Regions from separate parts of the Lentzea sp. HUAS12 genome, predicted to be linked through region 3. Evidence: riboswitches for the same ligand, from Rfam matches in the RefSeq annotation. Region 3 holds a riboswitch; each other region holds the start of a gene.

Region 1 (7,391 bases), 4.4 Mb from region 3:
GTGGACTAGTGCCGTTGGTATGACCCCTGGCAGGCAATTTCACGCTCAGCAGGACGCCTCGCGGCACCGCCCCCACGCCCCCGTACAACCAGTACGAGGACGTGGGGGCGGCACCACGATGCGTCCGTCTGAACGCGAAATGGCTAGCGAGGTTTCATACCAACGGCACTAGTTGGGACCCGTTCGGCCGATTATCCGATTAGGTCGTCCGGCCTATCGTCCTGCCCATGGCGAGCGAATTTCAGCGCAGCAAGGTGGACCTGGTGTTCGGCGCGATGGACGTCACCGGCGACGGATATCTGACGGAGGAGGACTTCCGCCTGCTCGCCGAGCGGTGGGCGTCGCTGCGCGGCAGCGACGAGGAGCTGCTGTCCACCGTGATGCTGGGCTGGTGGAACACCCTGCGGCTGGCCGCGGGCGGAGCCGAGAGGGTGACGCTGGACGACGTGCTGAACGTCGTGGACGTGTTGCCCGGCAACATCGAGCCGGTGCTCGGGACGGCCGACGCGATGTTCGGCGCCGTGGACTCCGACGGGGACGACTACGTCTCCGAGGACGAGTACCGGGTGATGATCGAGGCCTGGCTCGGCCGCGAGGGCCGCACCGACTTCACCGTCCTCGACCTCGACGGCGACGGCAGGTTGTCGCGCAACGAGTTCACGACGCTGTGGGCCGAGTTCTGGGCCGGTGACGACCCGGACGCCGCCGGTTCCTACGTGTTCGGACCGGTCCGGACCGCCTGAGCTCCGGGAGGGTCGAGGCACGACGCCCGCCTCGACCCGTCGCCGGACTCGGTCAGGCGCCGTCCTCCAGCTCGCCCTCGGTCTCCAGGTAGGCCGACCGCAGCGCGTCCAGAGTGGACTCCTCCGGGTGCTCCCACATCTTGCGCTCGGCCGCTTCGAGCAGCCGCTCCGCGATGCCGTGCAGCGCCCACGGGTTCGACGTCTGCAGGAACTTCCGCGTCTCCGGGTCGAGCACGTAGCTCTCGGTCAGCTTCTCGTACATCCAGTCCGCGACGACACCGGTCGTGGCGTCGTAGCCGAACAGGTACTCGACCGTCGCCTGCAGCTCGAACGCGCCCTTGTAGCCGTGGTTGCGCATCGCGCCGATCCAGCGCGGGTTCACCACGCGGGCGCGGAAGATCCGCGACGTCTCCTCGGTCAGGGTGCGGGTGCGCACGGCCTCCGGGCGCGTGCTGTCCCCGACGTACGCGGCGGGCGCCTTGCCCGTCAACGCCTTCACCATCGTGACCATGCCGCCGTGGTACTGGAAGTAGTCGTCGGAGTCGGCGATGTCGTGCTCGCGGGTGTCGATGTTCTTGGCCGCCACCGCGATCCGCCGGTACGCCGACTCCATGTCCGCGCGTGCCTCGACACCGTCGACACCGCGGCCGTAGGCGTAGCCGCCCCACACCGCGTACACCTCGGCGATGTCGGAGGAGTCGCGCCAGTTGCGGCTGTCGATCAGCGGCAGCACGCCCGCGCCGTACGCGCCCGGCTTGGACCCGAAGACGCGCAACGTCGCCCGGCGCTGGTCGCCGTGTTCTTCCAGATCCCGCAGCATGTGTGCGCGCACGAAGTTCTGCTCCGCGGGCTCGTCGAGCGCGGCCACCAGCTGCACGGCGTCGTCCAACATGGACACGACGTGCGGGAAGGCGTCGCGGAAGAAGCCGGAGATGCGGACCGTGACGTCGATGCGCGGGCGCTGCAGCTCCTCCGGGGACACGACTTCCAGCCCGGTGACGCGGCGGGACTGGTCGTCCCACACGGGCCGGACGCCGAGCAGTGCGAAGACCTCGGCGATGTCGTCGCCGGCGGTGCGCATCGCGGACGTGCCCCAGACCGACAGGCCGACCGAGGGCGGCCATTCGCCGTCGTTCTCGGACCGGTAGCGCTCCAGCAGCGAGTCGGCCATCGCCTGGCCGGTCTCCCACGCGAGCCGCGACGGGATGGCCTTCGGGTCGACCGAGTAGAAGTTGCGGCCGGTCGGCAGCACGTTCACCAGGCCGCGCAACGGAGAACCCGACGGGCCGGCCGGGATGTAGCCGCCGTCCAGCGCGTGCAGGACGTTCGTCATCTCGTCCGTGGTGCGCGCGAGCCTCGGGACGACCTCGACGGCCGCGAACTCCAGGATCTTCTGCACGTCCGCCGAGGGGTGCAGACCCGCTGCGGCGGAACGGTCCCAGCCCGCGTCCTCCATCGCCTGGACGAGCGCGCGGGCCTCTTCCTCGATCGCGTCCACGTCTTCCCGTGCGGTGCTCGTGAGCCCGAGTGCCTCACGCAGACCTGGCAGCGCGGCGACCTGACCGCCCCACATCTGCCGCGCCTGCAACATCGCGAGCACGAGGTTCACGCGAACGGAACCGGTGGGCGCCTCGCCGAGGACGTGCAGGCCGTCGCGGATCTGGACGTCCTTGACCTCGCACAGCCAGCCGTCGACGTGCAGGATGAACTCGTCGAACTCCGCGTCGTGCGGCCGGTCGTCGAGCCCCAGGTCGTGGTCGAGCTTCGCGGCCTTGATCAGCGTCCAGATCTGCGCGCGGATCGCCGGCACCTTCGCCGGGTCCATCGCGGAGATGTTCCCGTACTCGTCGAGCAGCTGCTCCAGGCGCGCGATGTCGCCGTAGCTGTCGGCGCGGGCCATCGGCGGCACGAGGTGGTCGACCAGCGTGGCGTGCGCACGGCGCTTGGCCTGCGTGCCCTCACCGGGGTCGTTGACGAGGAACGGGTAGATCAGCGGCAGGTCGCCGAGCGCCGCGTCCGTGCCACAGGACGCCGACATGCCGACGGTCTTGCCCGGCAACCACTCCAGGTTGCCGTGCTTGCCGACGTGCACCACCGCGTCCGCGCCGAAGTTCGACTCGATCCACCGGTAGGCGGCGAGGTAGTGGTGCGACGGCGGCAGGTCCGGGTCGTGGTAGATCGCGATCGGGTTCTCGCCGAACCCGCGCGGCGGCTGGACGATCACCGCGACGTTGCCGGACCGCAGCGCGGCCAGCACGATCTCGCCGTCCTCGGACTTGGAGAAGTCGACGAACAACGAGCCGGGCGCCTCGCCCCAGTGCTCGCGCATCGACTCGCGGAAGTCCTCCGGCAGCGTCTCGTGGAACTCGCGGTAGTCGGCCGCGGCGATGCGGATCGGGTTGCTCTCGAACTGCTCCTGCGTGAGCCAGTCGGCGTCCTGGCCACCGGCGGCGATCAGCGCGTGGATCAGCTTGTCGCCGTCGAGCTCGTCGACGCCCGGCAGCTCGTCGCCGATGTCGTACCCGTGCTCCTTCATGGCCTTGAGCAGCCGCACGGTCGACGCGGGCGTGTCGAGCCCGACCGCGTTGCCGATGCGCGAGTGCTTCGTCGGGTACGCCGACAGCATCACGACGACCTTGCGCTCGGCGACCGGGATGTGGCGCAACCGGCCGTGCCGCACGGCGATGCCCGCGACGCGCAGCGCCCGTTCGGGGTCGGCGACGTAGACGGTGAGACCGTCTTCGTCGATCTCCTTGAACGAGAACGGGACCGTGATGATCCGGCCGTCGAACTCCGGGATCGCGACCTGGGTCGCGGTGTCCAAAGGAGACAGTCCGTCGTCGTTGGAATCCCACGTGTCGCGGCTCGACGTGAGGCACAACCCCTGCAGGATCGGTACGTCGAGCGCGGCCAGCGCCCCGACGTCCCACGCGTCGTCGTCACCACCGGCGGACGCCTTGGCGGGGTTCGTGCCCCCGGCGGCGAGCACCGTGACGACCAGCGCGTCGGCCTGCCGGAGGGTGTCGAGCAGCTCGGGTTCGGCGGTGCGCAGCGAGGAGCAGTAGACCGGCAGCGGCTTGCCGCCCTTGGCCTCGATCGCGTCGCACAGGGCGTGGATGAACGCGGTGTTCCCGGCGACGTGGTGCGCGCGGTAGTAGAGCACGGCGACCGTGGGACCGGTCTCCGGCGTGCTCTCCCGCTCCAGCACCCCCCACGTGGGCGTGGCGGCCGGTGCCGCGAAGCCGTGGCCGGTCAGCAGCACGGTGTCGGAGAGGAACTTGTGCAGCTCGGTGAGGTTCGCCGGGCCGCCGTGCGCGAGGTAGAGGTGCGCCTCGGCGCACACGCCACCGGCGACCGTCGACAGCTCCATGAGCGCCGCGTCGGGCTGCATCTCGCCCCCGAGCACGACCACCGGCAGCCCGCTCGCGAGGAGCCAGTCGAGCCCTTCCTCCCACATCCGGCGGCCGCCGAGGATGCGCACGAGGACCAGGTCGACGCCGTCCACCAGCGCGGGGAGGTCGTCGACGGTGGTGCGCGACGGGTTGCCGAGCCGGTACTCGGCACCGCTCGCACGCGCCGACAGCAGGTCGGTGTCGGAGGTCGACAGCAGCAGGATCACGCAGGCTCCATCCCTCGTGGGGTCCTCGCCCCAGGTTGCGGGTGACTGGCGAAGCAGAGTTCCTGACTCCCAGCGGTGTGCTGGTCACAGTGGCGGGACCGCGCCGGATTCACACCGGCTTCCTCCTGCGCTTCGTCGTTCGGGCTCACCCTAACCGGCGGGTTACAGTCCGACCTATGCGTAGTCACCCGGATGCCTGCCCCGGCGCCGTCGAGCTGCACGCCGCGGCCGACGGCGGGCTGGCGCGCATCCGGGTGCCCGGCGGCACGCTTTCCGCTGCTCAGTGGGACGTCGTGCGGGTGGCCGCACTGGAGCTCGGAAACGGTTCAGTGGAACTGACCTCGCGGGCGAACCTCCAGATCAGGGGCCTGCGGGACGGCGTGGAGCTGGGTGCGCGACTGGCCGCGGCGGGCCTGCTGCCGTCGGCCACGCACGAGCGGATGCGCAACATCATCGCGGCGCCGCTGGAGGACAACCAGGGGCTGGTCGACGAGATCGACGCGGCGTTGTGCGCGGACCCGGAACTGGCGGACCTGCCAGGCCGTTTCCTGCTCACGGCAGGGGAGTCGGTGAGCGGGCTGGGCGGCGACTTCGGCCTGGTCAGCGCCCCGGAGGGCACGTTCGCCCTGCTGCTCGCCGGTCGTGACACCGGTGTGCGCGTCACCGACCCCGCCGACGCCGTCCTCACCGCCGCCCGCCTGTTCCAGCGGCTGCGCGGCCCGGCCTGGCGCCTGTCCGAAGTGGACGACGGTGTGCGAAAGATCACCGCTCACTTCGGCACGACGGACGCCCCGCGCATCACCCCTGCTGTGACTCCTGTCGCACCTTCACCGTTGACCCCGGGCGTTCCACTAGGCCGCCTCGACGCGCACCAGCTTCCGGGCGTCGCCCTCCGCCTGACGCCGTGGCGCGGCCTGGTCGTGCCCGCCGGCACCGACACCTCCGGCCTGATCACGGACCCCGGCTCCCCCTGGCACGGTGTGAGCGCCTGCACCGGCCGCCCCGGCTGCGCGAAGTCGCTCTCCGACGTGCGGGCCGACGCCCGCGCGTGGCTCGGAACCCCGCACGACCGGCCCGTTCACTGGTCGGGCTGTGCCCGCCGCTGCGGTCGTCCCGCCGGTGATGTGATCGAGTTCGTCGCGACCGGCGACGGCTACGAGGAGATCAGGTGACGCAGTACATCAAGGACGGGGCGGAGATCTACCGCCAGTCCTTCGCCACCATTCGCGCGGAGTCGGACCTCACCAGGTTCCCGGCAGACGTCGCGAAGGTCGTCGTCCGCATGATCCACGCGTGCGGTATGACCGACCTGCCCGACGACGTCGCGTTCTCCGCGAACGTCGTGCGTGACGCCAGGGAGGCGTTGCACGACGGCGCGCCGATCCTGTGCGACGCCAACATGGTCGCGTCCGGCGTGACCCGCCGCCGGCTGCCGAAGGACAACGAAGTCCTTTGCTACCTCCAGGATCCGCGCACACCCTTACGAGCGCAGGAGATCGGCAACACGCGCAGCGCCGCCGCCCTCGAACTGCTCGCGGACCGCTTTGACGGCGCGGTGATCGCGATCGGCAACGCCCCCACCGCGCTGTTCCACCTCCTCGACCTGATCGCCGCGGGAGCCCCGAAGCCGGCGGCGGTTCTGGGCATCCCGGTCGGGTTCATCGGGGCGGCGGAGTCCAAGGAAGCTTTGGCCGCAACGGATCTGGAGCACCTCGTGGTGCGCGGCCGGCGCGGCGGCAGTGCCATGACGGCGGCGGCCATCAACGCGATCGCGAGCGAGGAAGAGTGATGACGGGCAAGCTCTACGGCGTCGGCGTGGGTCCCGGCGACCCGGAACTCGTGACGGTGAAGGCCGCACGGCTCATCCACGACGCCGACGTGATCGCGTTCCACAGCGCCCGCCACGGCCGCAGCAACGCGAAGACCGTTGCGGCGCCGTACTTCCGCGACGGCCAGATCATGGAACAGCTCGTCTACCCGGTCACCACCGAGGACACGGACGACTACCAGGGCGAGATCGACGCGTTCTACGAGGAGGCCGCCGCCACGCTGGCCGCGCACCTCGACGCCGGGCGTGACGTCGTCGTGCTCGCGGCGGGCGACCCGTTCTTCTACGGCTCGTACATGCACATGCACAAGCGCCTCAAAGACCGCTATGAGTGGGAGGTCGTCCCCGGCGTCACGTCCGTGAGCGGGGCGAGCGCCGTCCTCGGCACCCCGCTCGTGGAACGCGACGAGGTGCTCACGATCCTGCCCGGAACGCTGCCGCCCGACGAGCTCGCGTCCCGGCTCGCCGACACCGACTGCGCCGCGATCCTCAAGCTGGGCCGCACCTTCGGCAACGTCCGCGAGGCGCTCGAAGCTTCCGGCAGGCTCGACGGCGCGTGGTACGTGGAGCGCGCCACCACCACGCGGCAGAAGATGTCGCCGCTGGCCGACGTCGACCCCGAGTCCGTCCCGTACTTCTCGATCGCGCTGCTGCCGAGCCGGTCCAAGCCCGCCAAGCCGAAGGGCGAGGTCGTGGTCGTCGGCCTCGGCCCCGGTACCCGCGCGTGGCTCACCCCGGAGGCCCGCCAAGAGCTCGAAGCCGCCGACGAACTGGTCGGCTACAGCACCTATCTCGACCGCGTGCCGGAACGTCCCGGCCAGCAGCGGCACTCCTCGCACAACCAGGTCGAGTCCGAACGCGCTGCCTTCGCGCTGGACCTGGCGCGCAAGGGCTCGCGGGTCGCGGTCGTGTCGTCGGGCGATCCCGGCGTGTTCGCCATGGCCACCGCGGTGCTGGAGGTCGCGGCGGAGACCCAGGACGTGCCGGTGCGCGTCATCCCCGGTGTGACGGCCGCGAACGCCGTGGCGGCCAAGGCGGGCGCGCCGCTCGGGCACGACTACGCGGTGATCTCCTTGAGCGACCGGCTCAAGCCGTGGGACGTCATCGCCGAACGCCTCGAGGCCACCGCCAAGGCCGACCTGGTCGTCGCGATCTACAACCCGGCCTCCAAGGCTCGCACGCACCAGGTCGCGGACATGCG
Region 2 (7,391 bases), 190 kb from region 3:
GCGCCTCGACCGAGTCCCAGCGCACGAGCAGCAGGTAGCGCGAGGGCGTTTCCAGGCACCGCAGCAGTTCCAGGCCGCGGAAGCCCGGCGAGGCGGAGATCAGCTCCCGCGCCTCGCCGAACGCCCACTCGAAGTCCTGCTCGGAGCCCGGCAGGACGTCGAGCAGGGCGTGCTCCGTGATCACAGGCGGCAGAACCGGATGTCCGAGGCCAGCACGGCCTTGGCGCCGATGGCGGCCAGCTCGTCCATCACCTTGTTCGCCTCCTTGCGCGACACCATCGCCCGCACGGCCGCCCAGTCGGCGTTGGCGAGCGGCGCGACCGTCGGCGACTCCAGGCCCGGGGTGAGGGCGATGGCCTCGTCGAGGATCGAGCGCGGGCAGTCGTAGTCGAGCATCAGGTACTGCTGCGCGAACACGACACCCTGCAGACGGGCGGTGAGCTGCTTCTTGGCCGCCGTGAGCTCCGAGCCGTTGCGGTGGATGAGGACCGCCTCCGACTCGCAGATCGGCTCGCCGAACGGCACCAGGTCGTGCTGGCGCAGGGTGCGGCCGGAGCCCACCACGTCGGCGATCAGGTCGGCCACGCCCAGCTGGATCGAGATCTCGACGGCGCCGTCGAGGCGGATCACCTTCGCGGTGATGCCGCGGGCCTTGAGGTCGCGGCCGACGAGCTTGGGGTACGCCGTGGCGAGGCGCTTGCCCTCCAGGTCCTCGACCTTCCAGTCGGTGCCGCGGGGGCCCGCGTAGCGGAAGGTCGACGAGCCGAAGCCCAGTGCCAGCAGCTCCTCGACGGAGGAGCCGTTGTCGTCGGCGCCCGAGTCGGCGGCCAGGTCGCGGCCGGTGATGCCGAGGTCCAGGTCACCGGACGCCACGTAGATCGCGATGTCCTTGGGGCGCAGGAAGAAGAACTCGACCTCGTTGTTGTTGTCGAGCACGGTGAGGTCGCGGGGCTCGTGCCGCTGCCGGTAACCGGCCTCGGTGAGCATGGCGGAGGCGCGTTCGGCGAGCGCGCCCTTGTTCGGGACTGCTACGCGCAGCATGTGGAGGTCTTTTCCGTCAGAGGTACTTGTACACGTCTTCGAGGGTGAGCCCACGGCCCAGCATGAGCACCTGGAGGCGGTAGAGCAGCTGCGAGATCTCTTCGGAGAGCTTCTCGTCGGACTCGTACTCGGCGGCGATCCAGACCTCGCCCGCCTCCTCCAGGACCTTCTTGCCCTGCGCATGGACCCCGGCCTCGAGCGCGGCGACGGTGCCGGAACCTTCCGGCTTGGTGGCGGCTCGTTCGGTCAGTTCAGCGAACAGGGAATCGAAGGTCTTCACGGCTCCACATCCTCCCATCCCGGCGACCCCCGTCCACACCGCGGTCTCATCTGTCCCAGGCGGTGGACGTGATCTGTCCTGCATGGACACCCGGTAGCGTGAATTCCCGTGTCCGAATTCGCGGAGGTCCTGCACGCGCTGCGCCGGGTGCGCGGAATCAACCCGTTCTTCGCGCTCGACGTGGGCCGTCCGAACGAGTCCTGGCTGCCGGGAACGGCACTGCTGGAGGGCCCGGCGCTCAAGACCACGATCGACGCCATCGCGATCCGGTACAGAACCGACGAACCCCGTGTCGCGGCGAGCCTGTTCTTCCTGAGCTACACGGCACGGCTGCTCAGCCCGCTGACGGCCGCGAACCTGCCCGTCGACGTCCGCCCCGAGAACCTGTGGTGGCGACACGATCCCGCGAACGGCCTGAGCGTCCGGATCGACGAGCCGCGGCTGGGCCCGCCGGCCGCCGAGGCGCTCGCGCCCGTGGTGGAAGCCGTCCAGGCGGTCGCCCCGGTGGCGACCGGATTGTTGTGGGGCAACGCGATGTCCAACATCGCGGGGGCACTGAAAATGGTTGTGCGCGCACGCATGCTCACGGCGGAAGAAGCGGAAGAACGGGGCGAACTGCTCATGAGCGCGCCGCCGTTCGAACAGGCGGGGGAATTTCTGAGCTTTCCCGGCGAGCTCGGTTTCCGGCGCAGGAGCTGTTGCCTGTACTACCGCGTCGCCGCAGGTGGGAAGTGCGGCGACTGCCCACTCGTGAAGTGAGGAACGCAACAACTCTTATGGCCGGTTGTGCTTAACGGGCCGATCAACTTACGGTGCACGCGCCGCAGTGACGGGAAGCCGGTGGAAATCCGGCGCGGTCCTCGCCACTGTGACCGGGAAGCGATCCCCGCCGAGCACGTCACTGGTCCCCGCCGGGACTGGGAAGACGCGGGGGCAGCGTTGATCCGGGAGTCAGGAGACCGGCTGCGGCGCCGCAAGGAGAGTTGACCTTCCACGAGGTATGGAGGAGCCCGTCATGACGAGCCCCGCAGCAAGCCTGTCCGCCGTCCGCGTGCCCAAATGGGCCTTCGCCGTCTCACTGCTCGGCCTGATCGTCACCTACCTGGTCCTGCAGGAGAACGGCCTCGCGCTCGGCGCGGGATCCGAGTTGCTGCACGAGTTCTTCCACGACGGCCGCCACGCCCTCGGCGTCCCCTGCCACTGATCCGGCACCGCTGATCAAGCAGATGACGACGTACAAGTCCATCGCACTGTGCGGGATCGCGGCCGGCGGCATCGCCGGTGTCGCGTCCGCGCTGGTGCAGCTCCTGGTGACCGAGATCCCGATCCGAGCGGCGCTCGCGGTCGAGGAAGCTCGCGCACCCGCCGGTGAAGAGGCCGGCCACACCCACGGCGGCGAGGACGAGCTGGTCAGCCGCGGCGCCCAGGTCGTCGGCGGCATGCTCGGCGTGGTGATCGTCGGCATCGCGGTCGGCCTGGTGTTCGCCACGGCCTACGCGCTGTCGAAGCGCTGGTTCTCCGGCAGCACGCCGTTCACCCGCAGCGCCACGTTCGGTGCCGCGGTGTTCGGTGCCGTGGCGCTGCTGCCGTGGCTGAAGTACCCGGCCAACCCGCCCGCGGTGGGCGACCCGGAGACGGTGAACCACCGCACCGCGCTGTACCTGGGCGTGGTGGTCGCGGGCCTGGTGATCGTGTGGGGTGCGAGCCTGCTCGCCGAACAGCTGCGCGCGCAGTCGCAGCCGGTGCGCGCCACGGCCGTGCTGCTCGCCGTGGCCGCGGCCACGGCGGTGGTGCTGCTGGCGTTCCCCGCACCGCCGGACACGATCCCGGCGGACATGCCGGTGACCGTGCTGTGGCAGTTCCGCCTCAGCTCGCTCGCCCAGCTGGCCACGCTCTACGTCGGCATCGGCGTGGTGTTCGGCCTGCTGGTGGACCCGGCCACGCGCAAGGCGAAGACGCCCGCCGCCGCGCTTTAGAGCGCGCGCAGCACGTCGAGGTCGACGCCGGTGAGGGAGTCGCGGAAGATCCGCCGCTCCCCCACCGGCACCTCGACGTCGCAGGGCACGACGAGCACGGTGCACCCGGCGGCCACCGCGGCCGCGACACCGGTCGGCGAGTCCTCGACCGCGACACACCGCGAGGCGTCCACGCCCAGCAGCCGCGCCGCCTTCAGGTAAGGCTCGGGCAGCGGCTTGTTCAGCCCGTCCACCTCGTCGCCGCACACGGTGACGTCGAACAGGTCCCGGCCGATCGTGTCCAGCGCGACCTCGGTCAGCCCGCGCTCGGTGGACGTCACCAACGCCATCGGCACGCCGGAGGAACGCACCGCGCGCAACGCCTCCTGGGCACCCGGACGCCACGGCAGGCCGGCGCGGAAGACCTCCTCGGTGCGGCGCAGGATCCACGCGGCTCCGTCGGCCATGTCGGCCTCGGTGGGCTCGATGCCGACGTCACCGAACAGCAGGCGCATCGTGGTGGGCACGTTGCTGCCGACCATGCGCTCGCGGGTCTCGACGGTCAGCACGCCGCCGAGCTTCTCCGCGTACTCGTAGAGCGGGATGTCCCACAGCTTCTCGGAGTCGAGCAGCGTGCCGTCCATGTCCCACAGCACGGCCTGCAAGTCAGACATCGAAGTACTCCGCCTCCGGGTGGTGCGCCACGAAGGCGTCGGTGGTGTTCCGGCGGCGACGGTGCCGCCCGAGGGCCCCACTCACGATACGTGGTCGCGCCGGACGGCTGCGACAACGCCGCTCACCAGCGCTTTCCGCGAGGTCGGCGCTTCGTGATCACGCATGGGCCAAGCCTACGATGAGTTGACCGGGGGAGGCCGTAGTCTGGCGCCGTGAACGATCCGTCCCAGGAATCCCCGACCCCCTCGAACCCGCGCGTTCCGCTCACGAGTCCGATCATGGTCTGCGCCTTCGAAGGCTGGAACGACGCGGGCGACGCCGCGAGCACCGCGATCGAGCACCTCCAACTCACCTGGGACGCCACCCCGCTCGCCGAGATCGACCCGGACGACTACTACGACTTCCAGGTGACGCGCCCGACCGTCCGCATGGTCGACGGCGTCACGCGCAGGGTCGACTGGCCGACGACGCGGCTGTCGGTGTGCCGGCCTCCCGGTTCGGACGTGGACGTGATCCTCGTGCACGGCATCGAGCCGAACATGCGGTGGCGCAAGTTCGCCGCCGAACTGCTGGGCCACATCGACGCCCTCGGGGTGACGACCGTCGTGACGCTGGGCGCGCTGCTGATGGACACGCCCCACACCCGCCCGGTCCCGGTCACCGGCACGGCCTACGACCCGGACGCCGCCGAGAGGTTCGGCCTGGAGCACTCGAAGTACGAGGGCCCGACCGGCATCGTCGGCGTGTTCCAGGACGCGTGCGTGCAGGCGGGCATCCCGGCGATCTCGTTCTGGGCCGCCGTCCCGCACTACGTGTCGCAGCCGCCCTCCCCCAAGGCCACGCTGGCCCTGCTGCACCGCGTGGAGGAGGTCCTCGACATCGAGGTGCCGCTCGGCGCGCTGCCGGAGCAGGCCGAGGAGTGGGAGCGCACGGTCTCCGAGATGGCCGACGAGGACGAGGACGTGCGCAACTACGTCCGGGCCCTCGAGGAGCGCGGGGACGCGGCCATGCAGATCACCGAGGCGTCCGGCGACGACATCGCCGCGGAGTTCGAGCGCTACCTGCGCCGCCGCGGTCGTGGGCCGGGCTGGCCGTCCGCCGGTCCTCGCTAGCTCGACGCAGGTCAGAAGCCGTTCCGGTCATTTGGGCCGGGACGGCTTTTTCACGCTTCCGAGTGATCGAGCCGAGGTTTCCCGGCGCCGAGGAATGGGTAGCAAGATCCATCTCCAGACAGGAACCACCGTGTCTCTCGTGCGCAAGATCGCTGTCGGTCTCGCTGCGGGCGGCGGCGTGCTGTTGGCCGTGTCTCCCGCCAGTGCAGCTCCCATCTCCTCCGTCGACTCCGTCGGGGAGAACGGCCCTCACACGGCCATGAACGACTTCAGGGAGTCGTTCCAGGACAACCTCTACGGCGTGCAGGACACGACGAGGGCGGTCGCCGGCAAGATCCGCGGCTAAAACTTAGCGACACTAACCACTTTTCGGGGATCTCCGCCGCTCGTCCGCCTAGGGTGGGCGGCGGAGGTGTCGGGTGGGACGGTTGGCACGCGCCGGGCTGTACGCGGGCGCCTTGATCGGGCCGTTCGGCGGCGCCATCACCACGTCGATCCTGCCGGAGATCGGTGAGAGCTTCGGCCGGTCCGCGGGCTCGGCGGCGTCCACGCTCACCTACTACCTCGTGCCGTTCGCGGTGCTGATGCTGGCTTCCGGCACGCTCGCGCAGCGCTGGGGTCCACAACGGACTGTCCGGATCGCGTACATCGCCTACGCCGTCACGTCCGCCCTGGCCGCGTCCTCCTGGACGTTCGAGGTGCTGCTGACCTCCCGCGCGCTGCAGGGCGCGGCGAACTCGTTCACCACACCGGTGCTGCTGGCGGTGATCGCCGCGTCGACGCCGAAGGAGAAGCTCGGGCGCGCACTCGGGCTGTTCGGGTCCATGCAGGCGGCCGGACAGACCTCCGCGCCGCTCGTCGGCGGGCTCACCGCCGAGATCGACTGGCGGCTCGCGTTCGTCGTGATCGCCGTGGTGGCCGTCGGGCTCGCGGTGCTGGGCGTGCCGCAGACCGACGCCGAACCGGAACGGGACGCGAGCCTGCGCAGCGCGTTCGTGCCGAGCACGCTCTGGCCGGCGCTCGTCGGGTTCATCGGCTGGGCGTGCCTGGGCGGGTTGTCGTTCCTCGTGGCGTTCCGGCTCGACGACGTCTTCGGGCTCGGCGCGGGCCAGCGCGGTGTGCTGCTCACGGGCTTCGGCGTCGTCGGCTTCCTGACCGCGCGGTACATCGGCAAGGCGATCGACCGGTTCGGCGCGCGGACGACCATCACCGTCGCCGCGACGCTCGGCGCGGGTCTCGTCGCGGCGGTCGGCACGACGCCCTTCACGGCCCTGGTCGTCCTCGCCTGGGCCCTCACCGGAGCTGCCGCCCAAGGCGTGCTGGTGAGCATCAACGCGCTGGTGCTGCAGAGCGAGAGCGCCAACAGGGGCGGCAGCGTCAGCGTCGTGCAGTCGCTGCGCTTCATGGGTGCCGCGGCCGCCCCGCTGGCGTTCGTCCCTCTCTACCAGTCCCACCCGCTGCTGGGGTTCCTCGTCCCGGCGGGCCTGCTGGTCACCATCCCCGCGATCGTCACGTTGTCAGGTCGCGGCGCCGGAAGCCGGCGAATCCCGCGACCAGCAGCACCACCGCCACCCCGGTGAGCCACGCGAGCGGCCCGAAGGTGATGTCCGGGTACTTCGGGACGTGCGTGAACGGCGAGAGGTCGATGACCCACTGGTCGAGCCGCAGCGCCGGGCCGAGCAGCGTGAGCACCAGCGACACCGACACCACCGCCCAGCTCACGCCCGTGAACTGGGGGAACGCCCCGAACAGCAGCAGCGCCACGCCCGCGACCACCCAGGCGGCGGGGAGCTGGACCAGTGCCGCGCCGAGCATCTCGGGCAGCACCGTGCCGACGTCGTCGACCTGCAGCCCGTACACCAGTCCCAGGCCCAGACCGGCCGAGGCCAGCACGACCGCGCCTCCCACCAGCGCGAACACCGCGTGCGACGCGACCCAGGCCCACCGCGAGACCGGCGTCGCGAGAATCGGCTCCGCGCGGAGCGAGGTCTCCTCCGACCGCAGCCGCAGCACCGCCTGCACCAGGTAGATGGACGAGATCAGGCCCAGCAGCTGCGTGACGGTCGCGAAGAACGCGTCCACCATCGCGTCGGCGCCGCCGATCGTCTGCACGATCTGCCCGAGCGCGGGGTTGTCCTCCACCATCTGCCCCACGGCCTGGGCGACGCTGCCGTAGATCACGCCCACCGCGAACAGGGCGACGGACCAGCCGATCAACGAGCCCTTCTGCAGCCGCCACGCCAGGCCGAACGCGGTGCCGGTCGTGCCCTCGGGAGGGCCGAGGCGGGTCGCCAGCAACCCGAGGCCGACGTCCCGGCGCGTCACGAC
Region 3 (7,391 bases):
GTGCCGCCGAAGAACAGGATCACGCCGTCCCCCTGCCGGATCATGTGCCGGGCGGCGGCGCGGGCGGTGAGGAACTTCGAGCGCACGTTCGTGACGACCGGGCTCAGGTAGTCGTCGACGCTCATCTCGTGCAGCGGCGTGCCCTGCACGTCGTTGTCGGAGATGACGTTCACGGAGATGTCGATCCGCTCGAACCCGGCGGCGTGCTCGTCCACGCTCCGCTCGTCCAGCGCGTCGACCACGGCGTACCTGACGCCGAGTTGCTCGGCCTTGGCCTTGAGCGACGCCTCGGTGCGCGCGGCCAGGTGCACCTCGGCGCCCGCGTCGCGGAACGCCTTCGCGATGGCACCGCCGATCGTGCCCGCGCCGTAGATGACTGCGATCTTCCCGTCGAGGTTCATCGGTTCGCCGGTCATGCGGGGCAGGCTAACCGCTACCGCAGTGCCTCGCGCGCCTCCGCCGCCACCGCCCCGGCCACCGCGGTCAGCGCCGGCGAGTCGAGCTTCCACTGCTGCCAGTACAGCGGCACGGAGATGGTCCGGCCCGGTGCCAGGTCGACCAGCCCCTCCTGGAGTTGCTGCGGCGGCACCATCCCCCAGCCGAGTCCCGCCACGATCGCCCGCACGTAGACCTCGGACGACGGCACGTAGTGGCGGTGCTCGGACGCGCCCCGGCCGCGGGTCAGCGTGCGCGCGAACCGGTCCTGCAGGTCGTCGTTGCGGTCGAACACGACGACCGGCGCGTGCGGCAGCCACGACTTCAGCGGGCCGTCCTCGTGCCGGTCGATGAACTCCCTCGAAGCCATTGCCGCGTAACGGATCTCGCCGAGCTTGGTGACCGAGCAGCCCGCCACCGGTTCGCGGGACGACGTGACCGCCGCCATCACCAGTCCCTGGCGCAGCAACGCCGTCGTGTGGTCCTGGTCCTCGCGGTGCAGGTCGAACGAGATCCTGAGGTCCGGCGGAACCCGTTGCAGGGCGGGCAGGAACCACGTGGCGAGCGAGTCGGCGTTCACGGCGATCGGCACCCGCACGACCGCGTCCTGTCCCAGCGCCGCGTCCAGGTCCTGGTCGAGGGCGAGCAGTTGCCGACCGTAGCGGACCAGCACCTCGCCGGACGGCGTCAGCCGCACCGGGCGGGCGCGGACGAGCAGAACCCGCCCGGTGCGTTGCTCCAGCGCCTTGATGCGTTGCGAGACAGCGGAAGGAGTGACGTGCAGCGCGGCGGCAGCCGCGTCGAACGTGCCCGCGTCGACGACCGCGAGCAGCGTGCGCACCAGATCCAGGTCCATCACGAACGCTAATGATACGTAAGAATCTTTAGCTGGTCTCATCAAGACGGCGTCAATACCGTGAGGACTGTGACTGACCTGCTGCTCGGCTTCGGCACCATGACGACCCTGATCGTCGCGATCGGCGCGCAGAACGCTTTCGTTCTGCGCCAGGGGATTCGCCGTGAGGCCGTGGTCCGGGTCGTCGCGGTCTGCGCCCTCTCCGACGCGATCCTCGTCGCGGTGGGTATCGCCGGGTTCGGTGCCGTGGTGGAGAGGTTCCCCGCGGCGATCACCGTGGCCGCGGTCGTCGGCGGTCTTTTCCTGCTGGGCTACGGGTTCCTGGCCGCGCGCAGGGCGTTGCACCCGTCGGCGCTGGACGCCGGTACCGGGACCAGCAGCCGGCCCGTGCTGACCGCGCTGGCGCTGACGTGGCTCAACCCGCACGTCTACCTCGACACGCTGCTCCTGCTCGGCTCGATCGCGGCCGGCCGGTGGCTCTTCGGCGCCGGCGCGGTGACCGCGAGCATCACCTGGTTCGTCGCGCTCGGCTTCGGCGCCCGCCTGCTCGGCCCGCTGTTCGCGAAGCCCCGCGCGTGGCGCGTCCTCGACGGCCTCATCGCCGCCGTGATGATCACTCTCGGGGTGGCCCTGATCGCCGGGTCGTGATCATCACCAGCACCGCCGCGACGGCCAGTCCGGCACTCGCCGCGGGCGCCGCCGGCCCGACGAAAAGGGACGTCGAAGCGAGCCCCGCGCTGACCAGAGCACCGATGACGACCCGCGGCCGAAGATCACCCACGTTGATGACCCTAACCCACGACACGCGCATGTTGGGTGGTGATCCAGACCCCACCACCACATGTAGTATCTGCCGCGCTGGTGGTTCACCGACTCGGCTCAACCGGGCCGGTGAGGCAAGAGGGAACCCGGTGAGAACCCGGGACTGCCCCGCAGCGGTGAGTGGGAACGAAAGCCGTCAACGAAGCACTGGGTCGCACGACCTGGGAAGCGACGGCCGGTAGGCGTCAGCGGTGCGCCCACGAGTCCGAAGACCTGCCACTGGTGTGCGCGCAAGCCTGCGCGCACGACACGGTGCCCCGAGGGAGGGCGGCTGTGTGCACCAGTGGTGTCCACTGGCGTGCGCATGCGCTTTTCCCCGGGCCTGCTCGCGAGGAGAGAGCGTGCCCGACCGCCTTTCAGTGGTCATCAACGAAGCCTGCGCCGACCTGCCCAACGCGTCGGCCGAGGCGGTCCTGGCCGAGACCAAGCGGAACCTCTACCACGGCATCACCGACACCGAGCTGGCACTCGCGCCGATCATGGCCGCCCGCACGATGGTCGAACTCGACCCGGACTACTCCTACGTCAGCGCCCGCCTGCTGCTGGACAAGCTGCGCGCCGAGGCCTGCGGGGTCCCGCTGTCGCACGCGGAGATGACCGAGCGCTACCCCGCGTACTTCGAGTCGTTCGTCCGCGACGGCATCGGGTTCGGCCAGCTCGACCCGCGCCTGGCCGGCTTCGACCTGGTTCGTCTCGGTGCCGCCCTGCGGGCCTCGCGAGACCTGGACTTCCAGTTCCTGGGCATGCAGACCCTGTACGACCGCTACTTCCTGCACCACGACGGCCGCCGTTACGAGCTCCCCCAGGCGTTCTTCATGCGCGTCGCCATGGGCCTCGCCCTGGAGGAGGACGACCGCGACGCCCGCGCCATCGAGTTCTACGAGCTGCTGTCGTCGTTCGACTTCATGTGCTCGACCCCGACGCTGTTCAACTCCGGGACCACGCGCCCGCAGCTGTCGTCGTGCTTCCTCACCACCGTCGACGACGACCTGGCCGCGATCTTCCACGGCATCAGCAACAACGCGCTGCTGTCGAAGTTCGCCGGTGGGCTGGGGAACGACTGGACGCCGGTGCGCGGGATCGGCGCGCACATCAAGGGGACCAACGGCAAGTCGCAGGGCGTCGTGCCGTTCCTCAAGGTCGCCAACGACACCGCGGTCGCCGTCAACCAGGGCGGGCGTCGCAAGGGCGCGGTCTGCGCGTACCTCGAGACCTGGCACATCGACGTCGAGGAGTTCCTCGACCTGCGCAAGAACACCGGCGACGAACGCCGCCGCACCCACGACATGAACACCGCGAACTGGGTGCCGGACGAGTTCCTGCGCCGCGTCCGCGCGAACGGCCGGTGGACGCTGTTCTCCCCGGACGAGGTGCCGGACCTGCACGACGCGTTCGGTGACGAGTTCGCCGAGAAGTACCGCGCCTACGAGGCCAAGGCCGACAACGGCGAGATCAAGGTCTTCCGCCGGCTGCCGGCCGTGGACCTGTGGCGGCGCATGCTCACGATGCTGTTCGAGACCGGCCACCCGTGGATCACGTTCAAGGACCCGTGCAACCTGCGGTCGCCGCAGCAGCACAACGGTGTGGTGCACTCGTCGAACCTGTGCACCGAGATCACCCTGAACACGACGATCGACGAGGTCGCGGTGTGCAACCTCGGCAGCGTCAACCTCGCGCAGCACGTGACGGCCCAAGGCATCGACCACGCGCGGCTCGAGAAGACCGTGCGCACGGCGGTGCGGATGCTCGACAACGTGATCGACGTGAACTACTACACGATCCCGGAAGCGAAGAACTCCAACCTGAAGCACCGGCCGGTCGGCCTGGGACTGATGGGCTTCCAGGACGCGCTGTTCACGCTCGGCACGCCGATGGCGTCGAAGGAGGCCGTCGAGTTCGCCGACCGCAGCATGGAGGAGATCAGCTACTACGCCATCGACGCGTCCGCCGATCTCGCCCAGGAGCGCGGCGCGTACCGGTCGTTCGAGGGATCGTTGTGGAGCAGGGGGATCCTGCCGATCGACTCGGTCGAGATCCTGGCCGCCACGCGCGGCGAGGGTGAGCTGGAGCAGAACCGCGAGTCCACGATGGACTGGGCTCCGGTGCGCGAGAAGGCCCGCAGGGGCATGCGGAACTCGAACGTCATGGCGATCGCGCCGACCGCGACCATCGCGAACATCACCGGCGTGAACCAGTCGATCGAGCCGCTCTACCGCAACCTGTACGTGAAGTCGAACATGTCCGGCGACTTCACCGTGATCAACCCGGACCTGGTGCGGGCTCTCAAGCAGCGCGGGCTGTGGGACGAGCAGATGATCTCGGACCTCAAGCTGCACGACGGCGGCCTCGGCGCGATCGACCGGGTGCCGCCGTACCTGAAGGCGTTGTACGCCACGGCGTTCGAGGTCGACAGCTCGTGGCTGATCGAGGCGGGCTCGCGTCGTCAGAAGTGGATCGACCAGGCGCAGTCGCTGAACCTGTACCTGGCCGCGCCGAGCGGCCGCAAGCTCGACGAGCTGTACCAGCTGGCGTGGGTGCGCGGGCTGAAGACCACGTACTACCTGCGCACGCAGAGCGCCACGCACGTGGAGAAGTCCACGTTGCAGGGCACCGACGGCAAGCTCAACGCCGTCTCTCCCGTGGCAGTGGACCCCAACTGCTCCATCACCGACCCCGACTGCGAGGCCTGCCAGTGACCGAGAACCTGATCGAGGCGGGCGCCGCCCGCGTCTCCGTCGACGACAAGGCGATGATCAACTGCCGCGCCGACGTCAACCAGCTGCTGCCGCTCAAGTACCACTGGGCGTGGGAGAAGTACCTGGCGGGCTGCAACAACGCGTGGATGCCGACCGAGGTGTCCATGCAGGCCGACATCGGCCTGTGGAAGTCGAAGGACGGGCTGACCGACGACGAGCGCCTGATGATCAAGCGCAACCTCGGCTTCTTCGCCACGTCGGAGTCGTTGGTGGCCAACAACATCGTGCTCGCGGTCTACCGGCACCTGACGAACCCCGAGTGCCGCCAGTACCTGCTGCGGCAGGCCTTCGAGGAGGCCGTGCACACGCACACGTTCCAGTACATCTGCGAGTCGCTCGGCCTCGACGACGGCGAGCTGTTCAACATGTACCGGGAGATCCCGTCCATCACGGACAAGGCGGCGTGGGCGCTGCAGTTCACGCAGCACCTGGAGGACCCGGAGTTCCGCACCGGCACGCCGGAGAAGGACCAGGCGTTCCTCAAGGACCTCGTCGCGTTCTACGTGGTGTTCGAGGGCATGTGGTTCTACACCGGGTTCGCGCAGATCCTGTCGCTCGGCCGGCGCAACAAGATGGTCGGCATCGCCGAGCAGTACCAGTACATCCTGCGCGACGAGTCGATCCACCTGAACTTCGGCATCGACGCGATCAACCAGATCAAGATCGAGAACCCGCACCTGTGGAACGACGTGTTCCAGAAGGAGGTGCGGACCATGCTCGCGGAAGGCTGCGAGCTGGAGATCGCTTACGGACGCGACACGATGCCGAACGGCATCCTGGGGCTCAACGCCGACCTGTGCGAGCAGTACATGCGGTTCATCACGAACCGCCGGTGCGCGCAGCTCGGCCTGGAGCCGGTGTGGGAGCAGACGGAGAACCCGTTCCCGTGGATGTCGGAGATGATGGACCTCAAGAAGGAGAAGAACTTCTTCGAGACCCGCGTCATCGAGTACCAGAACGGCGGCTCACTGGAGTGGTGAGGCGGGGCGACCGGACGGCTGCGTGCCGTCCGGTCGCCGCCGCGAAGCACGTCGGACGCCTCGGCAAGACGGCTTCCGGTTCCGCGACCCGCGTCCGCCGGCTCTCACGCCAGCCGGACGGCCTCCGGCAGCCCGGCCCGGTCCGCGACAGGCCACGCCAGCGGATCGGGCCCGAGCCGCACGAGCTCGGCGACCTGGAGCCGGGACCACGGTGAGATCTCGCGCGTGCCGTCCAGCACGGACGCCGCGAACTCGGCCCACGGGACGCGCTCGGTCGAGTCGACCTCGTCCGGGTTCGGCACGGGGTCGTCCTCGCAGACCACCCGGAACACCGGGCACATCTCGTTCTCGACGATCCCGTCCTGGACCGCGCGGTAGCGGAAGGCGGGCAGCAGCAGTTCGGGGGCGGAGCACTTCATGCCGAGCTCGTCCCACAGGCGCCGCAGCACGGCCTGCGCCATGTCCTCGCCGGGCGCCGGGTGGCCGCAGCAGGTGTTGGTCCACAGGCCGGGGAAGGTCTTCTTGTGCAGGGCGCGGCGGGTGAGCACGGTGTTGCCCGCCGAGTCGAACACGTAGCTGGAAAACGCCAGGTGCAGCGGGGTGTCCGCGTGGTGCACCACTGCCTTGTCCTCGACGCCGATGGCCGAACCGTCCTCGGCCAGGAGGACCACCTGTTCCACAGTCACGCCACCACGTAATCACACGCGGTCCAAGATCGGGAACCGGGCGTCCGGGTGAGGGCTCGAGCGCGGGACCAGCCGCGCCCCAGGTGGCGGAGGTCACCCTGGGGGCATGACTTCCCCGATCGCTCAGGCTCACACCATGTTCCTGGTGCTGGTCAGCCCGTCGGGCCAGTACTCGATCTGGCCGGCGGTGCTGCAGGTGCCCGCGGGCTGGCTGGTCGTGCACGGAGTCGCGTCCAGGCAGTCCTGTGCGGACCACCTGGACGCGCTCCGGGCCGACCAGCCGTTGGCCGCATAGCCCTACAGCACTACAGCAGGCGGATGTACCCGTGGGACGAGGCGCCGCCGTGCTCGTTGTTGCCCGCGTACGAGGCCGTGAAGCCCTGCAGCAGCGTGGACACGCCGACGAGCAGCGGCACCTGGGCGTCGCAGGTGGCCTTGCCGGACGCGTTGGTCGTCGCGGTGCAGAGCGGGTTGCCCTTCACCGTGCGGAAGACGACCTGCTGACCGGCGACCGGCGCCCCGGTGTGCTTGTCGGTCAGCGTGGCGTTGACGCCGCGGACCGTGAAGCCGAGGAGCCGCAGCTGCAGCTGGGCGGTGCCGGCCACGAGCTTCGACGCGGCGGGCGGCACGAAGTTGATCGCGATGCCCACCGGGCGCTGGCCGACGGCGACGCTCGTGGTGACCGAGTTCGACGCCGTGCTGATGACCGACACGGTGTTGCTGTCGAAGTTCGTGACGTACGCGCTCGCGCCGTCCGGCGTGACGGCCACGCTGATCGGGCGGTCGCCGACGCCGATCTGCTGCAGTTCGGTGAGCGTCGTGAGGTCCACGACGGACACCGTGTCGGACTGGCTGT
Region 4 (7,391 bases), 4.5 Mb from region 3:
ACCGGCGCGGCACGCGTTCAGCGCGGGGCGCAGGCCGTCGGCGGCGTCGACGACCTCGACGGGACGGCCCGCTGCCTCCCGCAGCCTCTCGAGCGACATCAGTTCGCGGACCGCTTGGGCTTGCGGACCGGCTTCTTGCGCGGCGCGGACGTCGAAGCGTTGACCGTCGGCGGCTTCGGCTTCTCAGCGGCGACCACCGTGAGCTTGGGCTTGGGCGCCTGCTCTTCGGCGGGCTTGCGCACCGACTGCTGTATTTCCTCGACCGCTGTCCACGCCGGGTTCGGCTCGGCCACGGGGGCGTCGGGGACCGGTGCGGCGGCGGGGATGGGCTCGTCCGGACGCGCCGGAACGGGCTCGTCCACGCGCGTCGCGATGCGGGAGGCGGCACGGCGTGACCAGCGCGAGGGACGGGCGGAGCGCAACGGCTCGTCGACCGACGTCGTCGCCGAGGCCGACACACGGCGCGTGGGCGCCTTCACCGCGGCACCGACGAGGAACAGCGTCGGGCGGTAGAGCTTGTGCTTCTTCACCACGGCTTCCAGCTCACCGACCGTCGTGTGCACGAGCACCTCGTCGGCCTGGCTCACCTTGTACGCGACGACGACCGGCGTGGCCTCGGAGTACCCGCCCTGCAGCAGCTTCTCCACGAACTGGCCGGTGCGCGCGCCCGAGACCGTGGCGGCCATCGTGGTCTGGAGCTGCGCGAACTCGCTGACGCGCTCGCTGCTTTCCGGCGAGAGCAGCACCGCGGACGACGCCTCGGTCTGCGTGAGCTCGCGGCCGATCCGGGCGGCCGCGGCGGCGACGACGGACACGCCCGGCACGACCTCGACCTCGAGACCGAGGCGCACGCACAGGTCGTGCTGCTCCTGCACCCCACCGCCGGTCGCGGCGTCGCCCGCGTGCAGGCGCACGACGACCTGGCGTGACGCGGCCGCCTTGCGATACAGGTCGGTGATCTCCTCGGGCGTGACGCGGGAGAAGTCGACCAGGTCGGCGTCGGCCCGGGCGTGCTCGCGGATGCACTCGGCGTCCACCGCGCTGGGAGCCCAGATGACGACGTCGGCTTCCGCGATGCGGCGTGCGCCTCGGACAGTGATGAGGTCGGCGGCACCGGGACCGGCGCCGACGAAGGTGACCCGACCGGTCGTCGTCACGACAGCTCCACAGGGGGTTCGGGGAGAGGCTTAGGCGAAGACCGTACCGTCTGCCACTCCTGCCACGAACGGGTGGCAGGCCCGCACGAATCGGGCCACGGACTCCGGATCACCGGCCGGGTGCGTGTGGAGGTACGACGCGTGCACGCCACCCACCGCGAAACCCTCGGCGACGGGCCGCGAGTCGGCGCCCCGCCAGTGCCACGCGGGCGGGTTCGAGTGCGGTGTGGACAGCTGCGTCCGGTGGAACTCGTGGCCGGTCACGCGGCTGCCGGGCGCGTGCAGCGGTGAGCTCGCGGACGCCACCGCGTCCCGGTAGCCCAGGGTCAGCCTCGGGGTCATGAACCCCTCGGCGTCGAGCACGCCGCACATCGGGTGCCCGTCGAGCGACTTCGCGAGGTACAGCAACCCTCCGCACTCGGCGTGCACGGGCGCGCCCGATCGAGCGAACCGGGCCACCGCCTCGCGCAACGCGGCGTTGTCCGACAGGGCTTCCGCGTGCTGCTCCGGGAACCCGCCCGGCAGGACCAGGCCCGCGGTGCCCTCCGGGAGGGCTTCGTCGTGCAACGGGTCGAGGACCGCCACGGCCGCGCCCGCCGCCTTCAGCACCTCGACGTGCTCGGCGTAGCCGAACGTGAACGCCGCTCCCCCGGCAACAGCGATCACGGGCTCGTCGCGCACGGCCTCCACCTGCGGATCCCACGCGGCGACGGCCATGTCCGGCACCGACCTCGCGAGCCGGCGCACCGCGTCGAGGTCGACGTGCTCGGCCACCGCGGCGGCGATCGCGTCGACCGCGGCCACCGCCTCCGGCCCGTGCTCGGCCGCCGTCACGAGCCCCAGGTGCCGTGAGGGCAGGGAGAACTGCGGGTCGCGCGGCAACACGCCGAGCACGTCGAGCCCGACCTCGTCGCACGCCGACCGCAGCACCTGCTCGTGCCGTTCCGACCCGACCTGGTTGAGGATCACGCCGCCGAGCCGGACCGTGGGGTCGTAGCCGCGGAAGCCGTGCAGCAGAGCGGCGAGCGACCGGCTCTGCCCGCGTGCGTCCACGACGAACAGCACGGGTGCGTTGATCAGCTTGGCGACGTGCGCGGTCGACCCGATGCCCGCGGTGTCGACGCGGCCGTCGAACAGCCCCATCACGCCCTCGACCACGGCGATGTCGCAGCCCTTGGAACCGTGCGCGAACAGCCCCGGGATCCGCTGCTCGCCGACCATGACCGGGTCGAGGTTGCGGCCGGGGCGGTCCGTGGCGAGCGAGTGGTAGCCGGGGTCGATGTAGTCGGGGCCGACCTTGAACGGCGCGACCCGCGAGCCCGCGCGGCGCAGCGCCGCCATGAGGCCGGTGGCGACGGTGGTCTTGCCGCTGCCCGAGGCGGGGGCGGCGACGACCAGCCTGTTCACCACTCGATCCCCCGCTGGCCCTTCTGCCCGGCGTCCATCGGGTGCTTGACCTTGGTCATCTCCACCACGAGGTCGGCCGCGTCGACCAACTTCTGCGGCGCGTACCGCCCGGTGATCACGACGTGCTGGTGGCCGGGCCGGTTCGCCAGCACGTCGACCACCTCGTCCACGTCGATCCAGCCCCAGTGCAGCGGGTACGTGAACTCGTCCAGCACGTAGAGGCCGTGGCGTTCGGAGCCGATGCGGCGGGCGATCTCCGCCCAGCCCTCGCGCGCGGCCGAGGCGTGGTCGTCCTCGGTGCCCTGCTTGCGGGTCCAGGACCAGCCCTCGCCCATCTTGTGCCACTCGACGGCGCCGCCCTCGCCGGTCTCGTCGTGCAGGCGGCCGAGCGCCTTGAACGCCGACTCCTCGCCGACCTTCCACTTGGCGGACTTCACGAACTGGAACACGCCGATGTCCCAGCCCTGGTTCCAGCCGCGCAGCGCCAGGCCGAACGCCGACGTCGACTTCCCCTTCATCTCGCCGGTGTGCAGCATCAGCAACGGACGGTTGCGGCGCTGGCGGGTGGTCAGGCCGTCCTTCGGGACCTCGGTTGGTTGTCCTTGGGGCATCGCGGTCTCCTTACGCAGCCCGGACGACGCCGGCGAGGTGGTCGGCGGACAGCTGGTCGAGCCGGACGCAGGTGCCCTGCAACGCCTCGGCGACCTTCTGCGCGAGACCGAGGCGGACGTGGCCCTGTTCGCAGTCGACGACCACGACGGCGGTCTGCTCCAGCAGGCCCGCGGCCTTCAGCGCGTCCTTGGTCGGGTCGCCGCCCAGGCCAGACGACGTGGCGCGCCCGTCGGTCAGCAGCACCACCAACGGCCGCTTGCGCGGGTCGCGCAACCGCTCGATCTCCAGGACGCGGTGGGCCTTCAGCAGACCGTCCGCCAACGGCGTGCGGCCGCCGGTGCGCATCTTCTTCAACCGCGTGGCCGCCGCGTCGACCGAAGTCGTGGGAGGCAGGGCGACCTCGGCGCTCTGGCCGCGGAACGTCACCACGCCGACCTTGTCCCGGCGCTGGTAGGCGTCGCGCAGCAACGAGATCACGGCGCCGCTGACGGCCGACATCCGCTTCTGCGCGGCCATCGAGCCGGAGGCGTCGACGACGAACAGGACGAGGTTCGACTCCTTGCCCTCCCGCACGGCCTTGCGCAGGTCGGCGGCGGTGAGCAGCAGGCCGGGGCCGCTGCGGCCGCGCGCGGCCTGGTGCGGTGCGGCGTTCGTGAGCGTGTCGACGAGGTGCAGCCCGCTGCCGTCCACTGTGGATGAACGAACCACCCGTCCGGTGCGCGCACGGGCGCGGGAACGCTTGCCCGGCGCGCCTTCGCCGACTCCGGGCACCTCCAGCAGCCGCGCCTTGAACGCGGGTGCGGGTTCCGGCGCAGGACGGTCCTGGGGCGCGTTGCCGCCGCCCCTCGGGCCGTCCTGCGGTTCGGGCAGCTCGCCGCCACCGGGACCGTCGTCGTCGGGGCCCTCGTCGGGTTCGGAGGCGTGCTCGGCGGCCTGCTTCATCGCGTCCTCGAGCTGCTGCTCCTCGATGCCGGGCTCGTCGAACGGGTCGCGGCGGCGCCGGTGCGGCAGGGCGAGCCGGACGGCCGTCTCGACATCGACCTCCTCGACCTCGGCGGCTCCGCGCCAGGCGGCGTTGGCGGTGGCGGCGCGGGCGACGACGAGGTCCGCGCGCATGCCGTCGACCTCGAAAGCCGCGCAGACGGCGGCGATCCGGCGCAGCTCACCGTCCGGGAGGGACACTCCGGCGAGCCGGGCGCGCGCGTCGGTGATCTGCTGCTTGAGGTGCGCGTCCTCGTCGGCCCACCGGGCGGCGAACGCCACGGGGTCCGCCTCGTAGGCGAGCCGGCGGCGGATGACCTCGGTGCGCACGGCCACGTCCCGCGCCGCCTTCACCGCCACGGTCAGCCCGAACCGGTCGAGCAGCTGCGGCCGCAGCTCGCCCTCCTCCGGGTTCATGGTGCCGACCAGCAGGAACTGCGACGGGTGCGACACCGAGACGCCCTCGCGCTCGACGTGCGCTCGTCCCATCGCGGCGGCGTCGAGCAGCAGGTCGACCAGGTGGTCGTGCAGCAGGTTGACCTCGTCGACGTAGAGCACGCCCCGGTGCGCCGAGGCGAGCAACCCGGGCTGGAACGCCCGCCTGCCCTCGGTCAGCGCCTTCTCCAGGTCGAGCGACCCGACGAGCCGGTCCTCGGTGGCGCCGACGGGCAGCTCCACGAGCCGGGCGGGCCGCCGTTCGACACCCTCGTGCGGCGCGTCGGGGCAGTCGGTCGTGCCCGGCACGCAGCCGAAACGGCAGTGCTGGGAGACCTCGAGCTCGGGCAGCAGCGCGGCGAGGGCGCGCACGATGGTCGACTTCGCGGTCCCCTTCTCGCCGCGGACGAGCACACCGCCGATGCCGGGGTGCACCGCGTTCAACAGCAGGGCGAGCCGGAGGTCGTCGTGTCCGACGACAGCCGAAAAGGGGTACATGCAGCGAAGTCCTTCCTCGGGTGTCCACGCCCGCGGCCAGGTGGAAGAGGGGGACGAGTTCCTGACTCCCGGCACGGGCCGGTCACAGTCGCGGGACGGCGCCGGAGTCACACCGGCTTCCTCGCACTCCCCTCACAGCCCCGGCATCGTCGCATTTCCGACCACCGGGTCCAACAGCCAGGTGAGCGACGTCGCTAGATCAGCCCCCGGAACTCGGCCCACGCCGCGCGCACCTCGTCCGCCGTCCACTCCAGCGCGGGCCCGGCCACGGTCACCTCGGTCTTGGCGAGCTGCCCGTCCTGCCAGAACCCGCCGAGGAACTCCCCGCTCAGCTCCTTGAGCCGCGCCGGGTCGCCCGGCAGGTGCAGCGCGAACTGGTGGGTGTGCGGTTCGGGCAGGTCCATGGCGGCGGCCACGACCTTGGCGTGCTCGACGTACGTGCCGAGCCTGGGCAGCACGGTGTCGAGGCCGTGCAGCGCGGACAGCGCCGCCGGCCACTGCTGGAACAGCATGCCGCCGTAGCGGTGCCGCCACACCCGTGCCTGGTCGACGAAGTCCTGGGTGCCGGCCAGGGCCGCGCCGGAGATGCCCTCCAGCGACTTGTAGAACGACACGTAGACCGAGTCGAACAGGCCCGCGATCTCGGGCAGCGGCTTGCCGAGGCCGTACGTGCTCTCCCACAGCCGCGCGCCGTCGAGGTGCACGACCGCGTCCCGTTCCCGCGCGAGGTCCACCCACGACACGAGCTCGTCCCAGGACGGCAGCACGAACCCGGCCTCGCGGTCGGGCACCTCCAGCAGCAGCGTCCCGTACGGTTCGGGGCACGATCCGATGTCCGAGGTGCGCACCTTGATCGGGCGCAGGCCGGACAGCACGGTCAGCGCGTCGTCCTCGTGGTGCAGGGGGTGTGCCTGCGGGTGCATCGCGACGATCGGGTTGTGCGTGCGGTCGGCCCAGCACTTCAGGGCGATCTGCTGCGCCATGGTGCCGGTCGGCACGAACAACGCCGCCTCGGTGCCGAGCAGGTGCGCGACCCGCGTCTCCAGCGTGCCCACCGGGCCGCCGTCGCCGTAGCGGTCGGGGTCGACGTCCGGCACGGGGCCGAGCGCCTCCAGCAACGTCTTCTTGCGGACTCCGGACAGCTGACGGTTCAACACCCCCGCATCAAACCTCAGCCGCGAGCGTCTCCGCGAGCGAAATGACCCCCGCGCGGATCTCGTCCGCCGTCATGCCCTGGGCCAGCAGGAACTCGATGTGCTCGCCCCGGAGGACGGCGATGACCAGCGGCAACGACGCCAGCACGTGGTCGAACAGCGTGCTCGCGAACTCCCCCCGGTCCCCGAAGCGGCGGAACACCGTGCCCTTGCCCACACCGCCCTCCAGGGCCACGTCCTCCCTGGACATCACACCTGGATGCCGCGGGAGCTGATCAACCGGGTGGCGGCGGCCTGGATCGCCACCCGGTTGTCGGCGCGTTCCAACGAACTCTCATGGGCGTGCCGCGCGACTGCCTACGCCACGAAGGCCGTCCTCGAGGACCCGATCGACGTGCCCGACGGCGTGAGCGACCACCAGGCCCTCGCCCTGCTCCTGCAGGGCACCACGGCGGTCGCGGCAGCCAAGGCGGCGCGGATCCCGCCCGGTGACCGGGTGCTGGTCGAGGCGGCGACCGGCGGTGTCGGCAGGATGGTCGTGTTCGGGTACACCAGTGGCGAGCCGTTGGACGTCACGGCGAGCGACATCTTCCGCAACGGCGTCGCGGTCATGGGCCTTCCCCGTGGAACGACCCCTCAGGAGGTGCTGGAGCCGGGCCTCGAACCCGTGCTGGGCGACGTCCACCGGTTCGACGAGATCGCCGAGGCGCGCCGGGCGCTCGAAGCCCGCACCACGCGCGGCAAGCTCATCGCGCGACCGTGACGGACCGGGGCGCGCGGAACGACAGCAGCTGGAGCCATTCCGGATCAGGGCCCGTCAGGTGCAACGACGGCTCGTGCGTGGCCACCGTCCGCACCGTCACGGCGGCCTCCAGCCGCGCCAGCCCGGCGCCGAGGCAGAAGTGCCGGCCGTACCCGAAGGCCAGGTGCCGCGGATCGGTTTCCTTGCCGCTCAACAACAACACGAGCTCCGCACCGGCAGGAACGCGCACACCGGAGAGCACGACCTCACGCGCGGTCAGCCGCCGCCACGTCACCACGGGCGTCTCGGTCCGCAGCACGTCCTCGACGAACGACTCGGCCACGCCGGGCTCCGGCAGCCGGGCCCACAACGCGCGGTCCTGCAACGCGCGCCGCAACGCCGTGG

What was found. Region 3 has a riboswitch for cobalamin ahead of ND450_RS18105 (ribonucleoside-diphosphate reductase subunit alpha). Riboswitches for the same ligand answer to the same signal wherever they lie in the genome.
Region 1: linked by a shared signal. The riboswitch ahead of cobN (cobaltochelatase subunit CobN) and the one ahead of ND450_RS18105 (ribonucleoside-diphosphate reductase subunit alpha) in region 3 are both predicted to bind cobalamin.
Region 2: linked by a shared signal. The riboswitch ahead of ND450_RS17170 (CbtB-domain containing protein) and the one ahead of ND450_RS18105 (ribonucleoside-diphosphate reductase subunit alpha) in region 3 are both predicted to bind cobalamin.
Region 4: linked by a shared signal. The riboswitch ahead of ND450_RS40590 (putative cobaltochelatase) and the one ahead of ND450_RS18105 (ribonucleoside-diphosphate reductase subunit alpha) in region 3 are both predicted to bind cobalamin.

The regions. Positions count from the first base shown of each region.
Region 1 is NZ_CP099738.1:9,359,330-9,366,720, reverse strand. Features, by position in the region: gene ND450_RS44170 (AAA family ATPase) at 1-9, shown strand, start outside; gene ND450_RS44165 (EF-hand domain-containing protein) at 228-743, shown strand; gene cobN (cobaltochelatase subunit CobN) at 796-4,362, opposite strand; cobalamin riboswitch at 4,397-4,530, opposite strand; gene ND450_RS44155 (hypothetical protein) at 4,539-5,534, shown strand; gene ND450_RS44150 (precorrin-8X methylmutase) at 5,531-6,151, shown strand; gene ND450_RS44145 (precorrin-2 C(20)-methyltransferase) at 6,151-7,391, shown strand, end outside.
Region 2 is NZ_CP099738.1:3,924,776-3,932,166, forward strand. Features, by position in the region: gene ND450_RS17150 (antibiotic biosynthesis monooxygenase) at 1-184, opposite strand, end outside; gene hisG (ATP phosphoribosyltransferase) at 181-1,041, opposite strand; gene ND450_RS17160 (phosphoribosyl-ATP diphosphatase) at 1,058-1,321, opposite strand; gene ND450_RS17165 ((2Fe-2S)-binding protein) at 1,430-2,080, shown strand; cobalamin riboswitch at 2,151-2,283, shown strand; gene ND450_RS17170 (CbtB-domain containing protein) at 2,337-2,525, shown strand; gene ND450_RS17175 (CbtA family protein) at 2,548-3,297, shown strand; gene ND450_RS17180 (HAD family phosphatase) at 3,294-3,950, opposite strand; gene ND450_RS17185 (PAC2 family protein) at 4,164-5,063, shown strand; gene ND450_RS17190 (hypothetical protein) at 5,203-5,409, shown strand; gene ND450_RS17195 (MFS transporter) at 5,483-6,643, shown strand; gene ND450_RS17200 (ABC transporter permease) at 6,573-7,391, opposite strand, start outside.
Region 3 is NZ_CP099738.1:4,115,026-4,122,416, forward strand. Features, by position in the region: gene ND450_RS18090 (SDR family NAD(P)-dependent oxidoreductase) at 1-416, opposite strand, end outside; gene ND450_RS18095 (LysR family transcriptional regulator ArgP) at 434-1,291, opposite strand; gene ND450_RS18100 (LysE/ArgO family amino acid transporter) at 1,391-1,939, shown strand; cobalamin riboswitch at 2,137-2,349, shown strand; gene ND450_RS18105 (ribonucleoside-diphosphate reductase subunit alpha) at 2,455-4,809, shown strand; gene ND450_RS18110 (ribonucleotide-diphosphate reductase subunit beta) at 4,863-5,849, shown strand; gene idi (isopentenyl-diphosphate Delta-isomerase) at 5,954-6,529, opposite strand; gene ND450_RS18120 (MbtH family protein) at 6,642-6,830, shown strand; gene ND450_RS18125 (beta-propeller fold lactonase family protein) at 6,841-7,391, opposite strand, start outside.
Region 4 is NZ_CP099738.1:8,644,291-8,651,681, reverse strand. Features, by position in the region: gene ND450_RS40610 (hypothetical protein) at 1-99, opposite strand, end outside; gene ND450_RS40605 (cobalt-precorrin-4/precorrin-4 C(11)-methyltransferase) at 99-1,157, opposite strand; gene ND450_RS40600 (cobyrinate a,c-diamide synthase) at 1,188-2,567, opposite strand; gene cobO (cob(I)yrinic acid a,c-diamide adenosyltransferase) at 2,561-3,175, opposite strand; gene ND450_RS40590 (putative cobaltochelatase) at 3,186-5,090, opposite strand; cobalamin riboswitch at 5,125-5,256, opposite strand; gene ND450_RS40585 (low specificity L-threonine aldolase) at 5,285-6,247, opposite strand; gene ND450_RS40580 (hypothetical protein) at 6,255-6,494, opposite strand; gene ND450_RS40575 (hypothetical protein) at 6,504-7,007, shown strand; gene ND450_RS40570 (cytochrome P450) at 6,991-7,391, opposite strand, start outside.